DNA from 2 places in the Haloimpatiens massiliensis genome. Region 2 is predicted to be linked to the other one. Evidence: riboswitches for the same ligand, from Rfam matches in the RefSeq annotation. Region 2 holds a riboswitch; the other holds the start of a gene.
The links. Region 2 has a riboswitch for S-adenosylmethionine ahead of C1715_RS10280 (O-acetylhomoserine aminocarboxypropyltransferase/cysteine synthase family protein). Riboswitches for the same ligand answer to the same signal wherever they lie in the genome.
Positions count from the first base shown of each region.

Region 1: another riboswitch for S-adenosylmethionine. It lies ahead of C1715_RS03485 (methionine ABC transporter ATP-binding protein); the one in region 2 lies ahead of C1715_RS10280 (O-acetylhomoserine aminocarboxypropyltransferase/cysteine synthase family protein).

Region 1 covers NZ_LT854637.1:62,818-66,242, reverse strand. Annotated here, with positions in the region: gene C1715_RS03495 (MetQ/NlpA family ABC transporter substrate-binding protein) at 1-274, opposite strand, end outside; gene C1715_RS03490 (methionine ABC transporter permease) at 368-1,009, opposite strand; gene C1715_RS03485 (methionine ABC transporter ATP-binding protein) at 1,010-1,966, opposite strand; SAM riboswitch class I at 2,103-2,206, opposite strand; SAM riboswitch class I at 2,342-2,446, opposite strand; gene C1715_RS03480 (tRNA 2-thiocytidine biosynthesis TtcA family protein) at 2,715-3,425, shown strand, end outside.
Region 2 covers NZ_LT854640.1:448,428-451,852, forward strand. Annotated here, with positions in the region: gene C1715_RS10275 (DEAD/DEAH box helicase) at 1-754, opposite strand, end outside; SAM riboswitch class I at 1,131-1,236, shown strand; gene C1715_RS10280 (O-acetylhomoserine aminocarboxypropyltransferase/cysteine synthase family protein) at 1,374-2,654, shown strand; gene C1715_RS10285 (homoserine O-acetyltransferase/O-succinyltransferase family protein) at 2,656-3,425, shown strand, end outside.

The DNA of each region.
Region 1 (3,425 bases), on a different contig from region 2:
AATTAGCATCTAATTGACCTTCTGCAAGGGCTATGTTAGGTGTTTGATAATCTGTGAACTCTACTATTTTTATAGTGTACCCTTCTTTTTTAATTAATTCCCCAGCCTTTTCTAATATTTCTCTATGAGGCACTGGTGATGCTCCCACTACTATTTCTTTCTTATCCTTATCCCCCTCTGTACTCTTTTTGTCTCCTTCTGCTTTTGCCCCACAACCTATTATTGCTGTGCTTAGAAATAAAACTCCTAGCAATGCACATATTTTCTTTTTCATTTTAAAATTCCTCCTTTTAATTTATCTAAAACTTAGTATTTATAAACTCTCCTTTAGCTTGCTACACTGAAACTGGAAATTCTTAACTAAAATTTATTTACTTAATCTTTTATATGCAATATCTCCAATCCCTTGAATTAACTGCACAAGAATCACTAATATTATTATGGTATATACCATTACTTGGGTATCAAACCTATAGTAACCGTATTTAATAGCTACATCACCTAATCCACCAGCTCCTACAACTCCTGCCATAGCTGAATAACCAATTAAATTTATTACAGTTAAAGTTATTCCTCGAACCATTGATGGAAAAGCTTCTGGAAATATTACCTTAATTAATATTTGAAAAGTATTAGCTCCAAAAGACTTAGCTGCTTCTATAAGCCCATGTTCTACTTCCTTTAAAGAAGATTCCATGACCCTTGCTGCAAAGGGAAATGCTCCTATAGTGAGTGGCACCACTGCTGCTGTTCTACCTATGCTTTTACCCACTATAACTTTAGTAAGAGGAATAACTGCTATCATAAGTATTATGAATGGAAAAGATCTTAATATATTTATAAATCCATCTACTATGCGATAAATAAATTTATTAGGTTTAAGCCCTTTCTCATCAGTTACAACTAAAACAACTCCAAATATTAGTCCGATTAGAAGTGTAAAAGCCGTAGAATAGCCTACCATATAAATTGTGTCTTTTAATGCTGGAATAAAAACCTCATTAATCAATTAAACCACTTCCCATCTTATATTTTTTGAATCTAGATAACCGCATATATCTTGCTTATGTTCTTTGTTTACATTTATAATTAAGCTTCCTAAAACTTCTTGTCTAAAGTTTTCTAGCTTTCCCCATACTATAGAAAAATCTATCTGAAGTTCTCTAGCCATGGAAGTAATTATTGATTGATTACTTACTTCAGAAGGGAAGAAGATCTTTATATTAAATCCATGCTCTGGCAAAAGCTCGTCCCCACATAATAGATCTCTTAATTCTCCTTCTGGGGTTAGAAACAGTTCCTTAACTAGTCCAGAATCCTTAATTTTTCCATCCTTCATAAGCACTATTCTATTACATACTTGCTTTATAACTTCCATCTGATGTGTAACTATAATTACTGTTATGGCAAGCTTCTCACTTATTTCTTTTATAAGATTTAATATTGAGTTTGTAGTTTGAGGATCTAATGCTGATGTAGCCTCATCACATAATAATATCTTTGGTTCTAAAGCCAGTGCTCTGGCAATAGCTACTCTCTGTTTTTGTCCACCACTTAACTGATTAGGCTTGCTTTTAGCTTTATTTTCAAGACCTACAAGTTTTAAAAATTCTTTAACTTTTTTATCAATATATACCTTGTCTTTCTTCCACACCTTAAGTGGAAGGGCCACATTGTCATATACATTCTTAGAATTCAATAAATTAAAATTTTGAAATATCATGCCCATATTTTTTCTTAAATCTCTCATTTTTTTGCCGCTTAAATTTGTTACTTCCGCCCCCATTACTCTAATACTACCTTGCTCATAGCGCTCTAGCCCATTTAGACATCTAAGCAAAGTAGACTTTCCAGCTCCACTGTGCCCTATAATTCCAAAAATTTCACCTTTATTTACACTTAAGCTTACATTCTTAAGGACTTTAGCATTTCCAAAGCTCTTATTTACATTAACAACCTCTATAATACTTGAATTTGAATAACTATTTTCCATTCTTCTACCTCCTTAAGGCTTAACCCTGAATTTAAAAACTTAATTATTATTTCCAAAGAAATATTTCATATATAAGAAAAGACCCGAGAATATCTCGAGCCTTGAAATATCCTCATCTTTCGGCAATGCCGCTGGATTTAGCACCTTTACTGCTTTTTACAGTATGGTTGCTGAGCTTCATAGGGCCAGTCCCTCCACATCTCTTGATAAGTTCTCTATTAAATTTTTTAAAAACTTTGCTAACAATTTTCAGATTTCTCGTCACTGTTTTCAATAATAATTCTATGAACTAACTACTTATAAAAAATTAAAAGCCTGAGGATATCCTCAGGCTAAACCTTCACTGTATCCTCATCTTTCGGCAATTGCCGCTGGATTTAGCACCTTTATTGCTTTTTGCAATATGGTTGCTGAGCTTCATAGGGCCAGTCCCTCCGCATCTCTTGATAAGATATAATATTTATTTTTAAATCGTTATTTAAGATTATATTAGCTTTTTTTTATAATGTCAACATATTTTTTGCGTTAAAAGTGAATTTTATAATTAAACATATAATAATATTTTCATCGTTCGTGTAATTGCCTAAATATGTATCCAGTGCTATAATCACTTATTGCGTAGTGGAATCACTGGTTTTATTACCAGTAATAATTCCTAATCTATAAAAGACTTTTTGTGTTAAAATTGAAATAATGTTTTATGAAAAGTGAGGTGTTTTTTATGAGTAATGTTGCAGGCAGTGGCTGTGAAATATTAGTACCCTTTAATGAAAGAAAGCCTCTTAAGGAAATTGAGAGAAGTCTAGTAAAAACCTATAGAAAAAATATATGGTCCAAATTTATTAAAGCCATAAAGGATTATAAATTAGTAGAAGATGGAGATAAAATAGCTGTAGCCATTTCCGGTGGAAAAGACAGTTTATTAATGGCTAAACTATTTCAAGAACTTCAACGTCATGGCCAAATGAAATTTGATTTGGAATTTATAGCTATGGACCCCGGTTATCATGAGGATATAAAAAAATTACTAATAGACAACTGTGAGTATTTAAATATTCCTATTAACATATTTGAATCTGGTATATTTGAAATAGTAGATAATATAGCACAAGACTATCCTTGTTATATGTGTGCAAGAATGCGCAGAGGGGCATTATATTCAAAAGCACAAGAATTAGGATGTAACAAACTAGCTCTTGGGCATCATTTTGATGATGTTATAGAAACAACCTTATTAAATGTATTGTATTCTGGAAATTTTAAAACCATGCTTCCAAAATTAAAATCTTCCAACTTTAAGGGATTACATTTAATAAGACCATTATACTATATTAATGAACGTCATATTCAGCGTTTTACTCAAAATAGCGGCATTTGGCCTCTTAATTGTGCATGCATGGTTGCAGCTAAAAAAATAGGAAATAAACGTTAT
Region 2 (3,425 bases):
TTCTTTTGGTTCTACAAAAGATAATAGCCATAAATGGATTTTCCTCATCTAAAATTTTACACAAGTCTTCTTGTTTCCTTCTATCAGTGGTCTCTATTAGAAATTGTTTGATATTTTCAAGAGTTACTTCCTTTTTTTCTACCATAACTAGTTTTGGATCATGCATATTTTTATAGGCAAGTTTTTTAACTTCAGAGTTCATTGTGGCTGAAAAACATAGGGTCTGACGGTTATTTGGTGTATGACTTATAATGGAGCGGACTTCATTTTTAAATCCCATAAGGAGCATTTGGTCAGCCTCATCCAATACTAATGTTTTCAAATGGTCAAGATTAATTGTGTTTCTGTTAAGGTGATCTAAAAGTCTACCAGGAGTTGCGATTACCAAGTGAATATTACCTTTAAGCTTTTTTAGTTGAGAGCCTATATCTTTACCACCATATACAGCTAATATATTTAAATCCTTAGCTTCTTTTAATTTCATAGCTTCTTGAGTTATTTGTATGGCAAGTTCCCTTGTTGGTGTTACTATTAAACCTTGAATTGTGTCTATGTTAGGAGACATATTTTCAAACATTGGCAGTAGAAATGCAAGGGTTTTTCCAGTTCCAGTTTGAGCTTCCGCTATAACATCATGACCATTATTTATTAGCAAGATACTTTGTTCTTGAATTGGTGTTGGTTCACTAATTCTTTGAGCTTTAAGTATGCTTAGTACATCATCACTAAGACCTAGTTTTTTAAAATTTATCATAATAATCTACCTTTCAACTTTCAAGTGTATTTTGTATTTATATAAATATTTATCCAATGAATAATAGCTGTAATATTATTTTTAGTTGATATGTGACGTGAGATTCATATTTCAGCAGAATAAAAATTCTATTTTAGCTGAGCTTTGTTTTATATAAACTAGCTAAGTATATCATACTTTTAGTATAATAAAAAGTGAGATAAAGTATACTTGATTGATATCTGTATACTTATTATGAAGTATACACTGGGATGATTTCTTGGGAAAAATTATCAAGCGATAACTTATATATGTAAAGTTATCAATTAAAAAATAAAAAAAGTATATTGACAGAATATTAAGTATAGTATATATTATATATAATTTAATAATTAGTCTTTTATCAAGAATGGTGGAGGGACTGGCCCTATGAAACCTGGCAACAGCTGGCCTAAATGGCTGGAATTGTGCTAAATCCTGCAGGAAATCCTGATAGATAAGAGATAGCTGAAAATATTGTTATTGTGCTATTTTCTATCTTTTATGGAAAATAGCTTTTTTATTTCCATAAAAGGTTTTAAATCATTAATGTTGCTACTTGTTAGAAGACTTCCTTAATTATTTTAAAGGGGGTTTTTTTATGTCAAAAAAATTGTCATTTGAAACATTATGTATTCAGGAAGGCTATAAGCCTAAAGTAGGAGAGCCAAGGATATTACCTATTGTTCAAAATACCACCTATTACTACAATAATCCAGATTATGTAGGTGAGTTATTTGACTTAAGTAAAGAAGGTCATATGTACTCTAGGATAAGCAATCCGACAGTAGCAGCCTTGGAAGAAAAGTTTTCATTACTTGAAGGAGGTGTTGGTGCAGTTGCCACATCTTCGGGCCAATCAGCTACGTTACTAGCTGTATTAAATATATGTAAAGCAGGAGATCATATATTAGCAGCATCTACTTTATATGGTGGAACCTTCAATCTTTTAAATGTTACCTTAAGGGAATTAGGAATCCATACTACTTTTGTAAATCCAGAGGCTTCAGGGGAAGAAATTTTATGTTCTATAAAGAACAATACTAAATTAATTTTTGGAGAAACCATTGGAAATCCAGGTCTTAATATTCTTGATTTTGAGAAGTTTTCATCTATAGCTAGAAAATCAAATATACCTTTTATAGTAGACAATACTATTGCAACACCGTATCATTGCAATCCTTTGAAGCTTGGAGCAAATATAGTAATACATTCCACCACTAAATATGCTGATGGGCACGCTACATCAGTTGGAGGAATAATTATTGATGGAGGAAATTTTAATTGGGATAATGGCAAATTTCTATCAATGGTAGAAAAAGATTTAAGTTATCATGGGTTAAAGTACGTAGAAGCTTTTAAAGAAAAGGCGTATATAACAAAGCTTAGAGTTAAATTATTAAGAGATATAGGAAATATTATGTCTCCTTTTAACGCTTTTTTAACCAATTTGGGTTTAGAGACTCTTCATTTAAGGATGAAGGCCCATAGCGAAAATGCATTGAAATTAGCAAAATGGCTTCAAAAGCATCCTAAAATTTCATGGGTAAACTATCCTAGGTTGGAGGATAATATAAACTTTCAAAGGAGCAACAAATACTTGAGAAATGGAGCTTCAGGTATGTTGACTTTTGGAATTAAAGGGTCTAAAGAAGATATAAAGGAGTTTATTAAAAAATTAAAATTAGTAGCTTTAGTAATTCATATAGGTGATGTTAGATCTTCTGTGCTTCACCCTGCAAGTACAACTCATAGGCAATTATCTGTAGAGGAACAGATTAATGCAGGAGTATCCCCTGAAATGATAAGAGTTTCTGTGGGCATTGAAAATATAGAGGATATAATTAAGGACTTTAGACAAGCTCTTAATTATATAAGTTAATATGACAATATACTTAAATAAGCCTTTTGAAGGATTAAAGCTTTTAGAAAAGGGCAGTATAGACTACTCACTAGGGTTGAAGAGAACTGAGAATTTAAAAAGCATAGGAATTTTAAATTTAATGCCAAATAAACAGGAAACGGAAGCACAGTTTTTAAAATTATTTAATTCTATAAATAAATCAGTACATTTGAGGTTTTTAAGAATTATAAATCATAGTTGTAAGAATAGTTCAATGTCATATTTAAAAAATAATTATGAAACGCTTGAGGATATTAAGAATAAAAAGTTAGATGGAACAATTATAACTGGAGCACCTCTAGAAAAATTGCCTTTTGAACATGTAAGTTACTGGAGGGAGCTTCAAGATATATTTAATTTTATTGAGGAAAATGTAAAAACCTCTTTCTTTATATGCTGGGCAGCTCAAGCTGCAATGTATCATTATTATGGTATTAGAAATTATGTTATGAATAAAAAGACTTTTGGCATATACAAACATTATAAGCTTAGGGAAGAGAGAATTTTAGAAAATCTAAATTTTCCTGTAAACTGCCCTCATTCCAGATATAGTAGGATTTTAAAGGAGGATTTAAAAAATAATCATAATCTTAAAATACTTTTGTACTCTCAAGAAGTAGGTGAGCTTTTATTATTTAATGAGAAGAAGTTTTTTATGTTAGGACATATTGAGTATGACAGAGATGTTTTAAAAAAAGAGTATCTTAGAGATTTATCAAAAGGAATAGATGTTTCAATGCCTAAAAATTA